2 regions of the Solibacillus sp. FSL W8-0372 genome follow, and region 1 is predicted to be linked to the other one. Evidence: a T-box and tRNA genes for the amino acid it is inferred to sense, from the RefSeq annotation. Region 1 holds a T-box; the other holds one or more tRNA genes.
The links. A T-box is a leader RNA that pairs with one kind of tRNA and senses whether it is charged. The one in region 1 lies ahead of alaS (alanine--tRNA ligase), so its partner is inferred to be a tRNA-Ala.
Positions count from the first base shown of each region.

Region 2: it encodes a tRNA-Ala, which carries the amino acid that the T-box ahead of alaS (alanine--tRNA ligase) is inferred to sense. The anticodon was not compared.

Region 1 is NZ_CP150204.1:2,527,287-2,534,379, forward strand. It holds gene MKY13_RS12885 (DUF1292 domain-containing protein) at 203-715, opposite strand; gene MKY13_RS12890 (DUF1292 domain-containing protein) at 787-1,077, opposite strand; gene ruvX (Holliday junction resolvase RuvX) at 1,226-1,642, opposite strand; gene MKY13_RS12900 (IreB family regulatory phosphoprotein) at 1,639-1,911, opposite strand; gene alaS (alanine--tRNA ligase) at 2,029-4,701, opposite strand; T-box leader at 4,768-4,975, opposite strand; gene MKY13_RS12910 (MFS transporter) at 5,030-6,178, opposite strand; gene yeiL (transcriptional regulator YeiL) at 6,284-6,952, shown strand; gene MKY13_RS12920 (NupC/NupG family nucleoside CNT transporter) at 7,022-7,093, opposite strand, start outside.
Region 2 is NZ_CP150204.1:2,889,783-2,896,875, forward strand. It holds gene MKY13_RS14670 (isochorismate synthase) at 1-29, opposite strand, end outside; gene MKY13_RS14675 (1,4-dihydroxy-2-naphthoate polyprenyltransferase) at 269-1,186, shown strand; gene MKY13_RS14680 (TraR/DksA C4-type zinc finger protein) at 1,226-1,573, opposite strand; gene MKY13_RS14685 (MerR family transcriptional regulator) at 1,640-2,398, opposite strand; gene MKY13_RS14690 (NUDIX domain-containing protein) at 2,565-3,068, opposite strand; gene MKY13_RS14695 (hypothetical protein) at 3,035-3,187, opposite strand; tRNA gene MKY13_RS14700 (tRNA-Glu) at 3,259-3,330, opposite strand; tRNA gene MKY13_RS14705 (tRNA-Ser) at 3,333-3,423, opposite strand; tRNA gene MKY13_RS14710 (tRNA-Asn) at 3,435-3,510, opposite strand; tRNA gene MKY13_RS14715 (tRNA-Ile) at 3,524-3,600, opposite strand; tRNA gene MKY13_RS14720 (tRNA-Gly) at 3,614-3,687, opposite strand; tRNA gene MKY13_RS14725 (tRNA-Phe) at 3,693-3,768, opposite strand; tRNA gene MKY13_RS14730 (tRNA-Asp) at 3,774-3,849, opposite strand; tRNA gene MKY13_RS14735 (tRNA-Met) at 3,853-3,927, opposite strand; tRNA gene MKY13_RS14740 (tRNA-Ser) at 3,974-4,066, opposite strand; tRNA gene MKY13_RS14745 (tRNA-Ile) at 4,087-4,163, opposite strand; tRNA gene MKY13_RS14750 (tRNA-Met) at 4,170-4,243, opposite strand; tRNA gene MKY13_RS14755 (tRNA-Ala) at 4,269-4,344, opposite strand; tRNA gene MKY13_RS14760 (tRNA-Pro) at 4,353-4,429, opposite strand; tRNA gene MKY13_RS14765 (tRNA-Arg) at 4,435-4,511, opposite strand; tRNA gene MKY13_RS14770 (tRNA-Leu) at 4,529-4,617, opposite strand; tRNA gene MKY13_RS14775 (tRNA-Gly) at 4,624-4,698, opposite strand; tRNA gene MKY13_RS14780 (tRNA-Leu) at 4,744-4,828, opposite strand; tRNA gene MKY13_RS14785 (tRNA-Lys) at 4,846-4,921, opposite strand; tRNA gene MKY13_RS14790 (tRNA-Thr) at 4,928-5,003, opposite strand; tRNA gene MKY13_RS14795 (tRNA-Val) at 5,013-5,088, opposite strand; tRNA gene MKY13_RS14800 (tRNA-Glu) at 5,760-5,831, opposite strand; tRNA gene MKY13_RS14805 (tRNA-Ser) at 5,834-5,924, opposite strand; tRNA gene MKY13_RS14810 (tRNA-Asn) at 5,936-6,011, opposite strand; tRNA gene MKY13_RS14815 (tRNA-Ile) at 6,025-6,101, opposite strand; tRNA gene MKY13_RS14820 (tRNA-Gly) at 6,115-6,188, opposite strand; tRNA gene MKY13_RS14825 (tRNA-Phe) at 6,194-6,269, opposite strand; tRNA gene MKY13_RS14830 (tRNA-Asp) at 6,275-6,350, opposite strand; tRNA gene MKY13_RS14835 (tRNA-Met) at 6,354-6,428, opposite strand; tRNA gene MKY13_RS14840 (tRNA-Ser) at 6,475-6,567, opposite strand; tRNA gene MKY13_RS14845 (tRNA-Ile) at 6,588-6,664, opposite strand; tRNA gene MKY13_RS14850 (tRNA-Met) at 6,671-6,744, opposite strand; tRNA gene MKY13_RS14855 (tRNA-Ala) at 6,770-6,845, opposite strand; tRNA gene MKY13_RS14860 (tRNA-Pro) at 6,854-6,930, opposite strand; tRNA gene MKY13_RS14865 (tRNA-Arg) at 6,936-7,012, opposite strand; tRNA gene MKY13_RS14870 (tRNA-Leu) at 7,030-7,093, opposite strand, start outside.

The sequences.
Region 1 (7,093 bases):
TAGCACGGGAGCCCCCCCTTTTTCTCTTTCATATGATACATAAATTTTACTTCCGATACAATAATGAACAATGAATGTTGCATGTTTTGTATTTTATTAGCGACGTTTTAAAGAGAAAAATGTTCTTTTTCCAAATATATTAAGAAACCTCACAGCACTATAAAAAAACCTAACTAACGAATAACGTCAGTTAGGTTTTGGACTAATTTTGTGATAATGAGTTTAAAACTTGCTCGACCATTGCCCACTCAGCATCGGTTTCGATTGGTAAAAGATCTTCTACTTCACCATTTTCACCAGGAATGTACGCAGAAGCGAATACTTCTTCTAGCTGTGGTTCACCGTCTTCTAAAGTAGCGTAAAATAAATAATTTTTCCCGCCATTTTCAAAACGATGTAAAATTTGGCACATAATTTCTTCATCGTTATCATTCGTAATTGTGAAGTAATTTGTTTGATCTGCACCAAACTCAGCCATTACGGTATTCATTACTTCTTCTACCATTGCCCATTCTTCTTCTGTTTCAATATCAGAGAAGCCGCCCATCTCGCCATTTTCATCCAAAACATAACGCAATGCTGAAATACCAGCCACTTCATCACCAACTAGCGTAAACAGTACATAAGAATGTTCATCTGAATCAAAATTGAATATGACGCGGCATTGTTGCTCCCCGCCATCTTCTGTTTGTAAAATAAAAATATTTTCTTCCATTAAATTTCCTCCTAAATAATAAAACAGAGAAGGCTCGTCACCCACTCTGTTTTTTTATAATATCGAATGAATTATTCTTCTTCGCCTAATTCGTCTTCAATTTGGTTTAATACTTCTTCGATTAAATCCCATTCTGCTTCAGTTTCGATAGGCGTTAATTCGCCATCTTCACCATTTTCAGCAGGTACGAATGCAGATGCAAAGATTTCTACTGCTCCATCTTCATCTTCTTCTGCACCTACTAAAGAATATAACACGTATGATTTACCGAATTCTTCCGAATCAAAAGTGTGTAAAATTTCGCAAAGTTGTTCATTGCCGTTTTCATCGACTACAGTAATATTGTTTTGTTGTTCTGACATGAAAGTCACCTCTTCATTAAATTTAAGTATTGCCGGTTGTTGCTTCGTATATTATACATAAAGCCATTGCATTTAAATACAAATAAGCCCTAACAAAAGCAACATTGTTAGAAAAGCTCAAACTAATTGCCTTGATTGAATAGAGCGTTTAGTTTTTACTGTCTAAATAACCTTGTAAAATCATGACCGCAGCCATTTTATCAATTACTTGCTTGCGTTTTTTTCGGCTAACATCCGCTTCAATAAGCATGCGTTCAGCAGCCATCGTCGTCATACGCTCATCCCACAGTTTGACAGGAAAACCGAAAGTATCTTCCAATAACTTTTTATAGTTCTCAGAAGCTTCCCCACGCGGACCGATAGTATTATTCATGTTTTTTGGATAACCCACAACGAATTCAGTAACATTGTGTGCCTTTACAAGTTCGTTAATACGTTCAATCCCAAACTTGCCTGCTGCTTCATCAATTTTTATTGTTTCGATTCCTTGCGCTGTCCAACCGAACGCATCACTAATTGCTACGCCGACTGTTTTCGAGCCGACGTCTAAACCCATAATCTTCATTTTTCTGCCTCAGCATTCCTTCTAATATAAAACTTCACGAGCTCCTCTAAAATTTCATCGCGCTCCAGCTTGCGGATTAAATTACGTGCGTCCTGGTGGCGAGGGATGTATGCCGGGTCACCAGATAATAAATACCCTACAATTTGGTTTGTTGGATTATACCCTTTTTCCTCTAAAGCCGTATACACCTTCAGCATCACTTGCTTTACTTCTTGTTCCATAGATTCCTCTGGAAAACTAAATTTCATCGTTTTATCGAAAGAACTCAAGACCAGCACCTCGCTTTCAGCAATAAAGAGATGGAGCATAGAAGCCCATCTCCATTTTTATCATTATAACTTATTCCCGCAAGCACTTCAAATATGCTAGTAGTAAATTTTAGATGTTTAGAAAGATTTTACTTTTTCATAGACTCCATTTAACGCTTCTTCTAGTTTTGAAGCATCTTTAGCACCAGCCATAGCCATATCAGGACGACCGCCGCCTTTACCGCCACATGCTTCAGCAACAACCTTTACAATGTTACCGGCATGGTAGTTACCACCTACGATATCTTTCGTTACACCTGCGCATAGCATTACTTTATCGCCATCTACTGCACCTAGTACAATAACAGCTGCCTGCATTTTTTCTTTTAAGTCATCCATCATTTGACGCAATTGATTATTATCTTTTGCATCCACTTTTGTTGCAAGTACTGTTACGTCACCGATTTTTTGTGCTGCATCCAATACTGCCCCCGCTTGAGCATTTGCAATTTTTTGTGATAATGATTCATTTTCACGTTGTAATTGTTTATAGTCTGCCTGTAGACCTGCTACACGTGTTGAAACATCTTTTGGATTTGCTTTTAATAGAGCTGCTGCTTCATTTAAAATAGCTTCTTCTTCTTTGATTGCTTCATACGCCGCTTTACCTGTTACAGCTTCGATTCGACGAGTACCTGCACCGATACCACCTTCTGAAACAATTTTGAAGATACCAATTTCTGAAGAACGGCTTACATGCAGTCCACCGCATAGCTCAATCGAATAATCTGAAACAGCTACTACGCGTACAACATCACCATATTTTTCACCGAATAGAGCCATTGCGCCCATTGCTTTTGCAGAATCGATATCCATCTCCTGAATTACAACTTCGATGTCTTCCCAAATTTTTTCATTTACTGCACGCTCTACTTGTGCAAGTTCCTCTTTTGTTGCTGCACCGAAGTGAGAGAAGTCGAAACGTAAACGGTCAGGTCCAACGTAAGAGCCTGCTTGTGCTACATGGTCACCTAATACATCCTTTAAGGCACGGTGCATTAAGTGTGTTGCTGTATGGTTTTTAAGGATTAATTTACGTTTTGATTCATCTACTTTCGCAGTAGCCTCATCCCCAACATTCATTTCACCTGATTCCACTACAACAGTGTGTAATGGTTGACCATTTGGCGCCTTTTGAACATCTTTAACAATGGCAGTGAATCCGTCTGCTTCAATAACTCCAGTATCAGCAATTTGACCACCCATTTCAGCATAGAATGGTGTTTCAGAAAGAATAATTAATGCCTCTTCACCTTCATTAGCCGTTGTCGTTTCTTGACCATTTACAACAATCGCAGCAATTTTTGCTGAAGCTTCTAATGCATCATAAATAAATGTTGATTGCTGTTTTAAGTTTGAAAGCACTTCGTTTTGCACTTGCATAGAATCAACATCTGCACGCGCGTTACGAGCTCGATTACGTTGTTGTTCCATAGAAGCTTCGAAACCATCATGATCAACTGTCATGCCAACTTCTTCTGCATATTCTTCCGTTAATTCGATTGGGAAACCGAATGTATCGTAAAGACGGAATGCATCCGGTCCAGGAATTACAGTTTCACCTTTTGCTTTTTGACTCTCAACTACTTCGTTAAAGATTGCAAGTCCTCCATCAAGTGTTTCATGGAAGCGAACTTCTTCGTTTTTAATAACACGTTGAATAAATGCTTCCTTTTCTTTTACTTGTGGATAGAAATCTTGCATAATCTCCCCTACAGTCGGAACTAATTCAAACATAAACGGCTTTTCAATACCGATTTTTTTCGCGTAACGAACTGCTCTACGTAATAAACGACGTAATACATAGCCTCGTCCTTCGTTTGATGGCAATGCTCCGTCACCAATTGCAAATGCTACTGTACGGATATGGTCAGCAATTACTTTGAACGGTGTATTAATATCTTCTGCTGAACCGAAGATTTCTTTTAAGTCTACTTCGTGCGGGCGTTTGTATGAACGGTTAGCAAAGCTTTCAGTTTTTTCAATGATTGGCATGAATAGATCTGTATCAAAGTTCGTTGGTACATTTTGTACAACAGAAACTATACGCTCCAGACCCATACCTGTATCAATATTTTGCTTCGGCAGTGGCGTATATGTTCCATCAGGATTGTGATTGAATTGAGAAAACACTAAATTCCACACTTCTAAATATCGCTCATTTTCCCCACCTGTATACATTTCTTCTGGAGGTGCCCCAAAACCATATGCTTCACCACGGTCATAGAAGATTTCTGAGTTCGGACCAGATGGACCTTCTCCGATATCCCAGAAGTTTCCTTCCAAACGAATTAAACGCTCTTTCGGAATACCGATTTCGTTGTGCCATACATCATAAGCTTCTTGGTCTTCCGGGTGAATAGTTACTGATAACTTTTCCGGATCAAAGCCCATCCATTTTTCGTCCGTTAAAAATTCCCAAGCGTAATGAATTGATTCTTTTTTAAAGTAATCCCCGATTGAGAAATTCCCCAGCATTTCAAAGAAAGTATGGTGACGTGCTGTTTTCCCTACATTCTCGATATCATTTGTACGAATAGATTTTTGTGCATTTGTAATACGTGGGTTATCCGGAATAATACGTCCGTCAAAATATGGCTTTAATGTCGCAACTCCCGAGTTGATCCATAAAAGTGATGGGTCATTAATTGGCACTAATGGTGCGGATGGTTCAATATGATGTCCTTTTTCTTTAAAAAAATCAAGATATAGACGACGAATTTCAGAACCTGTCATTGTTTTTGTAGTCATAATTATATCCTCCTGTAATGTTTTTGAAGTACGATGAATTGGGCACAAAAAAAGCCTTCATCCCGGTAAAGGGACGAAGACTGTTATCTCGTGGTACCACCCTAATTTATAATGCATAAAGCATTATATCTCAAGTGCTTATAACGTAAGCATACGGCAGGTATTAGCTGCACTCTGGAGTAGCTTTCCGTAATTTTCGCGGAGATTTTTTCAGCCAAGAAATCTCTTTCTGCTCACGAAGTCCAATACGTACTTGTTCCATCATCGTTTTCATTAATATATGTTCTTCATTATAGAAAATTGACTACGTGCTGTCAATCCGCATTCCTTAATAATTAAAACGATTTTTCGTCAATAGTATCAATACAATAGCTGGTCCTGTACAAATAACCATTCCTAAAAATGCCAAACTAGGTTCAACTTCATACAGAGCTCCACCTAAAAGCGTTAAGATCGCAGCACTTAAACTCATTGCAAGCGCAGAATAAATCCCCTGTGCATTCGGGATTTGTTCTTTCGGTAATGCTTGAGATATGTAGCGGATGAATGCGTAATGCGCCATTGCAAATGACAGTGCGTGAAGTGCCTGAGACACAATAAACATAGGCATATTTGGAAAAGCATATATCATAATCCAACGTACAGTTGAACCAACCGCTGCCAATAACATTAACGATGATGGCTTCCACTTCGTTAAGAACGTATCTGCTTTTAAAAAGTAAATAATCTCAAATAACACTGCGACATTCAATATCATTCCAATATAAAAAGGATTTACATTTAACTCCTGTAAATATATATATCCATAGTTATAGTAAGAGGCATGAGCTCCTTGAAGTAAGATCACTACAAATAATACGACGATGAAACTTTTTACATCAAAAAGCCCTCTCATCGATAATGTTTTCCCAGTTTCTTTAGGGGGAGCTAAACTCAATACATTAGGAGCGGGCATGAGTTGAATTGCTAATAATGCAGTTAAACCGAAAATCATCGCCCATAAAATCATTTGCTCGCCGTACATTCCCGTAATCATACTAATAATTAATACAGCAACTACATAGCCAAATGACCCTAGTGAACGCGCCTTTCCATAATGAATTCCACCTTGCTGCATTAATGTCGCTGCGCTGCTTTCCACTGCAGGTAATAATGCGGGATACAATGCACTAAAAAGCATCGTCATGATGAATAAGCCTACAAAAGAATCGATTGGTACATAAAGTAGTGCAGTTACTAAAGACGCCACTGTGAAGAATATAAGTACATTTTTATTGCTCATTATTTTTGAGACATACGGGAAAATAAGGATTGTCGAGATTGCTCGTGCAACTAAACCAAACCCCATAATAATACTCGCATCTGAAACGGTTAAACCTTTGTCATTAATAAGCCAGCCTGTCCAATAAGGCAAAAATATACCCCACGTAATAAAGAACATAAAAAAATTCTTTGCCAGCCAACGCTGATTGTTCATAATAATATAGCCTTCTTCCATTCTTATAATGTTGAATAATAGCACGACAATTTGTACAATAATGTGAGATATCTCATATTTTATATTAAGGAGTTGCTTTATAATTTGAGAAAGTTATCACTAGAAGAAAGTAAACCTTATATTGAGCAATACCCTATTTCTCAATATTTTTCATTTGATATTAATCCTTTTATACAAGTTTATGAATTTGATAAAGGGGAGTATATTTTTCATGAGCATTCTTTTCCCGACTATTTGTATTACATGATTGAAGGAAAAGCAAAATTATATGTTACACATAAAAACGGGAAAATTTCTCTAATTGATTTTATAACATCTCCTACATTTATGGGAGAAATGGAATTATTAAATGCAGAACGTTACTCAAAAGGCATCCAGACCGTTACAACATCCATTTGTTTTGCAATTTCCATCCGTGAAGTGAAAGAAAAATTATTAGCTGATCCGGTATTTTTAAAAATGCTCTGTCTTTTTTTAAGTCAAAAAACTATGGATATGACAGCCAAATATACTCAAAACCAGGCTTATCCATTAGAAAATAGACTGGCATCATTCATTTTACTATCGTCTGATAAACAATTCTATAAAGAAAAACATACAGAGGTATGCGAATATTTAGGGGTATCATACCGACATTTATTATTTGTTCTGGCACAATTTTGCGAAGAAGGATACTTAACGAAGAAAGATCGGGGTTATGTCCTAAAAAATCGACAAGTACTAGAAAAGCTTGCTAGCGAAATTACTTACTAAAAAAAGACTGCGCTAAACTAACTTTTAGCACAGTCTCCTATACAAGAACTTCTTATGTTTTAAACAAGTTTACATAAACATGCCTGCAATAGCAGCTGATAATAGAGATGCTAACGTACCTGCAGCAACTGCCTTAATCGC
Region 2 (7,093 bases), 360 kb from region 1:
TCAGTGGCGTTGTACCACTTGTGTTGCATGAAAATTCCCTCCGTCATGTTGCAAATTCACTAAGTATGATGCAATTACCACGTTTTTTAATACGTGCTAAAATTTTTATAATTTGCTCAATTTATTTGCGTTCGTTCTTTAAATAATACCTCTCCTATCATACCATTTTTCAAGCAATCGTTACATGTATTCATGCTTCACTCTGTTCTTTTTGTTGTAATTGCTTTACAATAGTTTAGATAATTGTATTTAGTAAGGAGCGTTTTTTATGACAAAAGTCGTTGAAGCGGACAAAGGGTTTAAAGTTTGGTGGCATTTAACGCGTCCCCATACATTAACAGCTTCATTTGTACCAGTATTACTAGGTACTTCAATGGCACTTGCAATTGACCGTGAAACAATTCATTTTGGATTGTTTTTTGCAATGCTTATCGCTAGTATGCTCATTCAGGCAGCTACAAATATGTTCAATGAATATTATGATTATAAGCTTGGACTGGATAATGAAAATTCAGTCGGCATTGGGGGTACAATTGTCCGGCACGGTGTAGCACCAAAGACAATTATGATGATTGCGCTAAGCTTTTATGGAGTGGCAATGCTTCTAGGCATATACATATGTGCGATGACTTCGTGGTGGTTAGTAGCTGTTGGTCTTGTTTGCATGCTTATTGGCTACTTGTATACAGGTGGTCCATATCCGATTGCATATTCACCTTTTGGGGAGTTAGTTTCCGGAGCTGTGATGGGGATGGGTATTATTTTAATCGCCTTCTATATTCAAACAGGGGAAGTAACACTCGATGCAGTGTTAATCTCAGTTCCTAGTATGATTTTAGTGGGGGCGATTATGCTTTCCAATAACATCCGTGACATAGTAGGAGATACCGAAGGCGGTCGCAAAACGATGGCTATATTGGTCGGCCGTCATAACGCCGTAACGATACTTGCTGCATTTTTTGTTGTATCTTATATTTGGATAGTAGGTCTCGTTTTTCTTGGTCATTTAACACCATGGGCTTTACTTGTATTATTAAGTGCGAAAAAGCCAATCGATTCCATTAAACTATTCCGTGCTAAAGAAAAGCCTTTAGAAGTAATGCCTGCTATGAAGTTTACTGCACAAACGAACACTATTTTTGGTTTCCTTTTGGCGATTGGTTTACTGCTTTCATATTTTCTTTAAATGTAAGAGAGGCATGTTGTCACCAACATGCCTCTTTTATTATTCCACATTTTCTTTTTCTGCATGATCAACACATGTTAAAGCTGTAGGAATCGCTTCTAAACGTTCAAATGGAATGTTTTCACCACATACAGCGCATTTTCCATATGTACCCTCATCCATTGCAGTTAATGCGGTTTTAATTCTCTCGATTTCTTCTTCCTTCAATTCATTTAACGTAAGTTCCGTTATAACTGTTGTCAAATCCGTAGCTGCATCAGCTGGATGATTATCAATCGCGGATAACTCTGTTTCTTCAACAGGCAGTTCTTCATTGATAAACTGCTCTAATGTCGCAAGCTCATCCTCTAATGTGTGACGTAATTGTTGTAATTGATCGCTATTCATATTAAATCCCCCTTTTATCTGGTAATTAAATATTACCTAAATGAGGATTTCTAAAACATTCTCGGTTTATTTAATCGCTGTATATGCACTAATTGCATCATGCAAAAATAGAGTAGCACCTTTACCAACCTGTTGATCATAATAGGAAATAAAGCGCTCATCGTATATATACATTTGTGCTAATCCTAGATGCGCTTCTTTCGTATATTTTGCCCAAGAAAAGCTTAACCAACGTTTATGAAGCTCTGCAACCTCCATAGCAATTGCTGAAGTAGTATCTCCTTGTTCCATCGCTTCTTTTAAGCGTTCAAACAACTGCTTCTCTAATTGCTGCATAGCTTCATATTGTTCTTCTGACATATTTTTCAGTTTGCCGTAGCTTGCTTCAACTTGTTCCTCACCATATTTTTTACGAATTTCCTGCCCGTAGTTTTGTTCGTTTTCTTCCACTAATTTATTTTTGAACACTTTAAACTTCTCTTCATTTGTCATTTTAATATCCCCTTCCAACATATTGATTGTTTGATTTATTGTCTCAAGTAAATTATCGAGATAATTTCTCTTTTTTTGTAAAAGCCCGTATTGTTTTTTTAACACTTCTTTTACTTCAAAATTTGGATCGTTTAATAAATTTTTAATCTCTTCTAGCTTAAAATCTAGCTCCCGATAAAACAGAATTTGTTGAAGTCGATCAATATCAGATTGATTATATTTTCTATAACCATTTTGCTCGACCACTGAAGGCTTTAACAAATCAATTTCATCATAGTACCTTAATGTTCGTGCACTTACACCTGATAACTTTGCCAACTCATTTATTAGCATGCCATCACCTCTTATTAAGTACTATAAAGGATGACGTAACGTAAAGGTCAATGAAAATTTGTTATAAATTGAATTTTTATTTTAAATATAATTGTGAAAGGATGATTTTTGAAAACAAAATATATCAATCGATATTACACTAAAAAAAAGAAGCATTCCTAATCATTTAGGATGCTTCCAAAAAATTTTTTAATCTTGAAATTAACTCACTCAAGTACATTTGCGGTAATGTAGACATTTGTTTTAAATTAATATTTTTCATTTCAAAAAATTTAACATCATTTTCATAGCGAAATACTGTCACTTCGATCTCCTTCACTTCTCCTTGAGCCAATTGCATAAAATGTTCCCATTTAGCACGATACATTCCATCAACTTCTTCACGTTGAATGGAAAACTGCTCAAACCCTCCTACCAACTCAAAAACAAAAATATTGGCAAACTCATTATCTTTTATTAATTCATTTTCGATACTATATGGAATTACTCCCAATGATTTTAATTGGGGAAACTTAGCGGTAATACCTATTTCCTCTTCAAGTTCTCGCACTCCATCTTCAACAGTTTCTGTAGAAAGTAAATGACCTGCAGCAGTAATATCGTATTGGCCTGGGTAATCTTTTTTATATTTACTTCTCAGTTGAAAGTAAATATGCCACTCTGCGTTAATTTTTCAATAACCCAACAATGGAATACTTCATGCCAATATCCTCTTTCATGAATTATTTCACGGTGTTTAAAACCTATTTCTTTATAATTTTTATCAAATATTTTTAAAAGCTCTGTCAAATCATCATCCCCTTATATACAAAAAAGCTAAGTACGTGTAACAGTACTTAGCTTTTTTCTCTTCTTATGTATGACCCGTACGGGATTCGAACCCGTGTTACCGCCGTGAAAGGGCGGTGTCTTAACCACTTGACCAACGGGCCGATGGCGGAGACAGAGGGATTTGAACCCTCGCGCCGCTTACGCGACCTACACCCTTAGCAGGGGCGCCTCTTCAGCCTCTTGAGTATGTCCCCATAATATAAAATGGCTCCGAAGGCAGGACTCGAACCTGCGACCTGCCGGTTAACAGCCGGATGCTCTACCAACTGAGCTACTTCGGAATAATAAATTATTTGGTGGGCCTAAATGGACTCGAACCATCGACCTCACGCTTATCAGGCGTGCGCTCTAACCAGCTGAGCTATAGGCCCTTATTTAAAAAACTGGAGCGGGTGATCGGAATCGAACCGACAACATCAGCTTGGAAGGCTGAGGTTTTACCACTAAACTACACCCGCATAAATGGTGGGTTTGGACGGAATCGAACCGCCGACACTTAGAGCTTCAATCTAATGCTCTACCAACTGAGCTACAAACCCACAAATGGCGGTCCCGACCGGGATCGAACCGGCGATCTCCTGCGTGACAGGCAGGCATGTTAACCGCTACACCACGGGACCATTTGGTTGCGGGGACAGGACTTGAACCTGTGACCTTCGGGTTATGAGCCCGACGAGCTACCACTGCTCCACCCCGCGATAATACTATTTTCTTTAACCCTGTTTTAGTTACCCAGCAAATAAATGGAGGAGGTAGAGGGATTCGAACCCCCGCGCGGTGTTACCCGCCTGTCGGTTTTCAAGACCGATCCCTTCAGCCAGACTTGGGTATACCTCCATAATAACTATTGATTTAACTGGTGGACCTTACAGGACTCGAACCTGTGACCGGACGGTTATGAGCCGTCTGCTCTAACCAACTGAGCTAAAGGTCCTTAAGATAGCGGCGGAGGGAGTCGAACCCACGACCTTTCGGGTATGAACCGAATGCTCTAGCCAGCTGAGCTACACCGCCAGGATCTTTATTGGTTACATATTTATGGTGGAGCCTAGCGGGATCGAACCGCTGACCTCCTGCGTGCAAGGCAGGCGCTCTCCCAGCTGAGCTAAGGCCCCATAAATAATGGTCGGAATGACAGGATTCGAACCTACGACCCCTTGGTCCCAAACCAAGTGCTCTACCAAGCTGAGCTACATTCCGAAATTTGGCGCGCCCGGCAGGAGTCGAACCCACAACCTTCTGATCCGTAGTCAGACGCTCTATCCAATTGAGCTACGGGCGCAAATTATATTGTAAAGATGGTGCCGAGGGCCGGAATCGAACCGGCACGGTGATCACTCACCGCAGGATTTTAAGTCCTGTGCGTCTGCCAGTTCCGCCACCCCGGCATTTTTTGGAGCGGAAGACGAGGTTCGAACTCGCGACCCCCACCTTGGCAAGGTGGTGTTCTACCACTGAACTACTTCCGCAAAATGCATAAGATATTTTTACTCTGACAGTATATAAAATTAAAATGGTGCGGGTGAAGGGAGTCGAACCCCCACGCCTTGCGGCGCTAGATCCTAAGTCTAGTGCGTCTGCCAATTCCGCCACACCCGCAGCAGACAATATAAAACTGGTGAGCCATGAAGGACTCGAACCTTCGACCCTCTGATTAAAAGTCAGATGCTCTACCAACTGAGCTAATGGCTCTCTAAATGGTGCCGGCGAAAGGAGTCGAACCCTCGACCTACTGATTACAAGTCAGTTGCTCTACCAACTGAGCTACACCGGCATTTAGAAATGGTGGAGGATGACGGGCTCGAACCGCCGACCCCCTGCTTGTAAGGCAGGTGCTCTCCCAGCTGAGCTAATCCTCCATGGGATATTCATCTTTTAGTTTATGTAATGTTTGTCCTTTCTCTTAAGGACAAGATTTATAATATCAGTATTCTCGAAATAATGCAATACTCTTTTTAAAACTTTTTTCAAAAATAATATTTTTTTCTATGTTTACAATAACTTGTCTCAATTTCTAATAAAACCGATTACTTAGCATAACGAAATTTTAATATTTTTTCTCCTTTTTTTCAATAGTTGTTTTTATTTTTTATAAATATAAATCATATTTGTATATTATGAGTATTATTTTTGAATAATAAAATTTAAAATTATATAGAATTTTAACTACTATTAACTATACATTTTAAAAATTAAAATGTATTAATGTAATATACGGTGAGTAGATTTTTTATCAACTCACCCCTACAAAAGTTTTTATATTCGCCTGCTTTTAGAAAAGCTCCAATGGTGTTATTTCTGCATTATAACGAGGGAGAATACATCAAACACTTTGTTGGAAGGTTTATCTATAAATATACAATAAAAGTTTTCTAGAACATTGTTAATTCGAATAAGCAGTTATACAACCGGATTTATACTATGTTTATTCATTTGTCTCTTCTTACTATTATAGAAACATATTATTAAAATATACAAAAAACGCTAAGTACTTTTCTAAGTACTTAGCGTTTTTTTCTCTTCTTATGTATGACCCGTACGGGATTCGAACCCGTGTTACCGCCGTGAAAGGGCGGTGTCTTAACCACTTGACCAACGGGCCGATGGCGGAGACAGAGGGATTTGAACCCTCGCGCCGCTTACGCGACCTACACCCTTAGCAGGGGCGCCTCTTCAGCCTCTTGAGTATGTCCCCATAATATAAAATGGCTCCGAAGGCAGGACTCGAACCTGCGACCTGCCGGTTAACAGCCGGATGCTCTACCAACTGAGCTACTTCGGAATAATAAATTATTTGGTGGGCCTAAATGGACTCGAACCATCGACCTCACGCTTATCAGGCGTGCGCTCTAACCAGCTGAGCTATAGGCCCTTATTTAAAAAACTGGAGCGGGTGATCGGAATCGAACCGACAACATCAGCTTGGAAGGCTGAGGTTTTACCACTAAACTACACCCGCATAAATGGTGGGTTTGGACGGAATCGAACCGCCGACACTTAGAGCTTCAATCTAATGCTCTACCAACTGAGCTACAAACCCACAAATGGCGGTCCCGACCGGGATCGAACCGGCGATCTCCTGCGTGACAGGCAGGCATGTTAACCGCTACACCACGGGACCATTTGGTTGCGGGGACAGGACTTGAACCTGTGACCTTCGGGTTATGAGCCCGACGAGCTACCACTGCTCCACCCCGCGATAATACTATTTTCTTTAACCCTGTTTTAGTTACCCAGCAAATAAATGGAGGAGGTAGAGGGATTCGAACCCCCGCGCGGTGTTACCCGCCTGTCGGTTTTCAAGACCGATCCCTTCAGCCAGACTTGGGTATACCTCCATAATAACTATTGATTTAACTGGTGGACCTTACAGGACTCGAACCTGTGACCGGACGGTTATGAGCCGTCTGCTCTAACCAACTGAGCTAAAGGTCCTTAAGATAGCGGCGGAGGGAGTCGAACCCACGACCTTTCGGGTATGAACCGAATGCTCTAGCCAGCTGAGCTACACCGCCAGGATCTTTATTGGTTACATATTTATGGTGGAGCCTAGCGGGATCGAACCGCTGACCTCCTGCGTGCAAGGCAGGCGCTCTCCCAGCTGAGCTAAGGCCCCATAAATAATGGTCGGAATGACAGGATTCGAACCTACGACCCCTTGGTCCCAAACCAAGTGCTCTACCAAGCTGAGCTACATTCCGAAATTTGGCGCGCCCGGCAGGAGTCGAACCCACAACCTTCTGATCCGTAGTCAGACGCTCTATCCAATTGAGCTACGGGCGCAAATTATATTGTAAAGATGGTGCCGAGGGCCGGAATCGAACCGGCACGGTGATCACTCACCGCAGGATTTTAAGTCCTGTG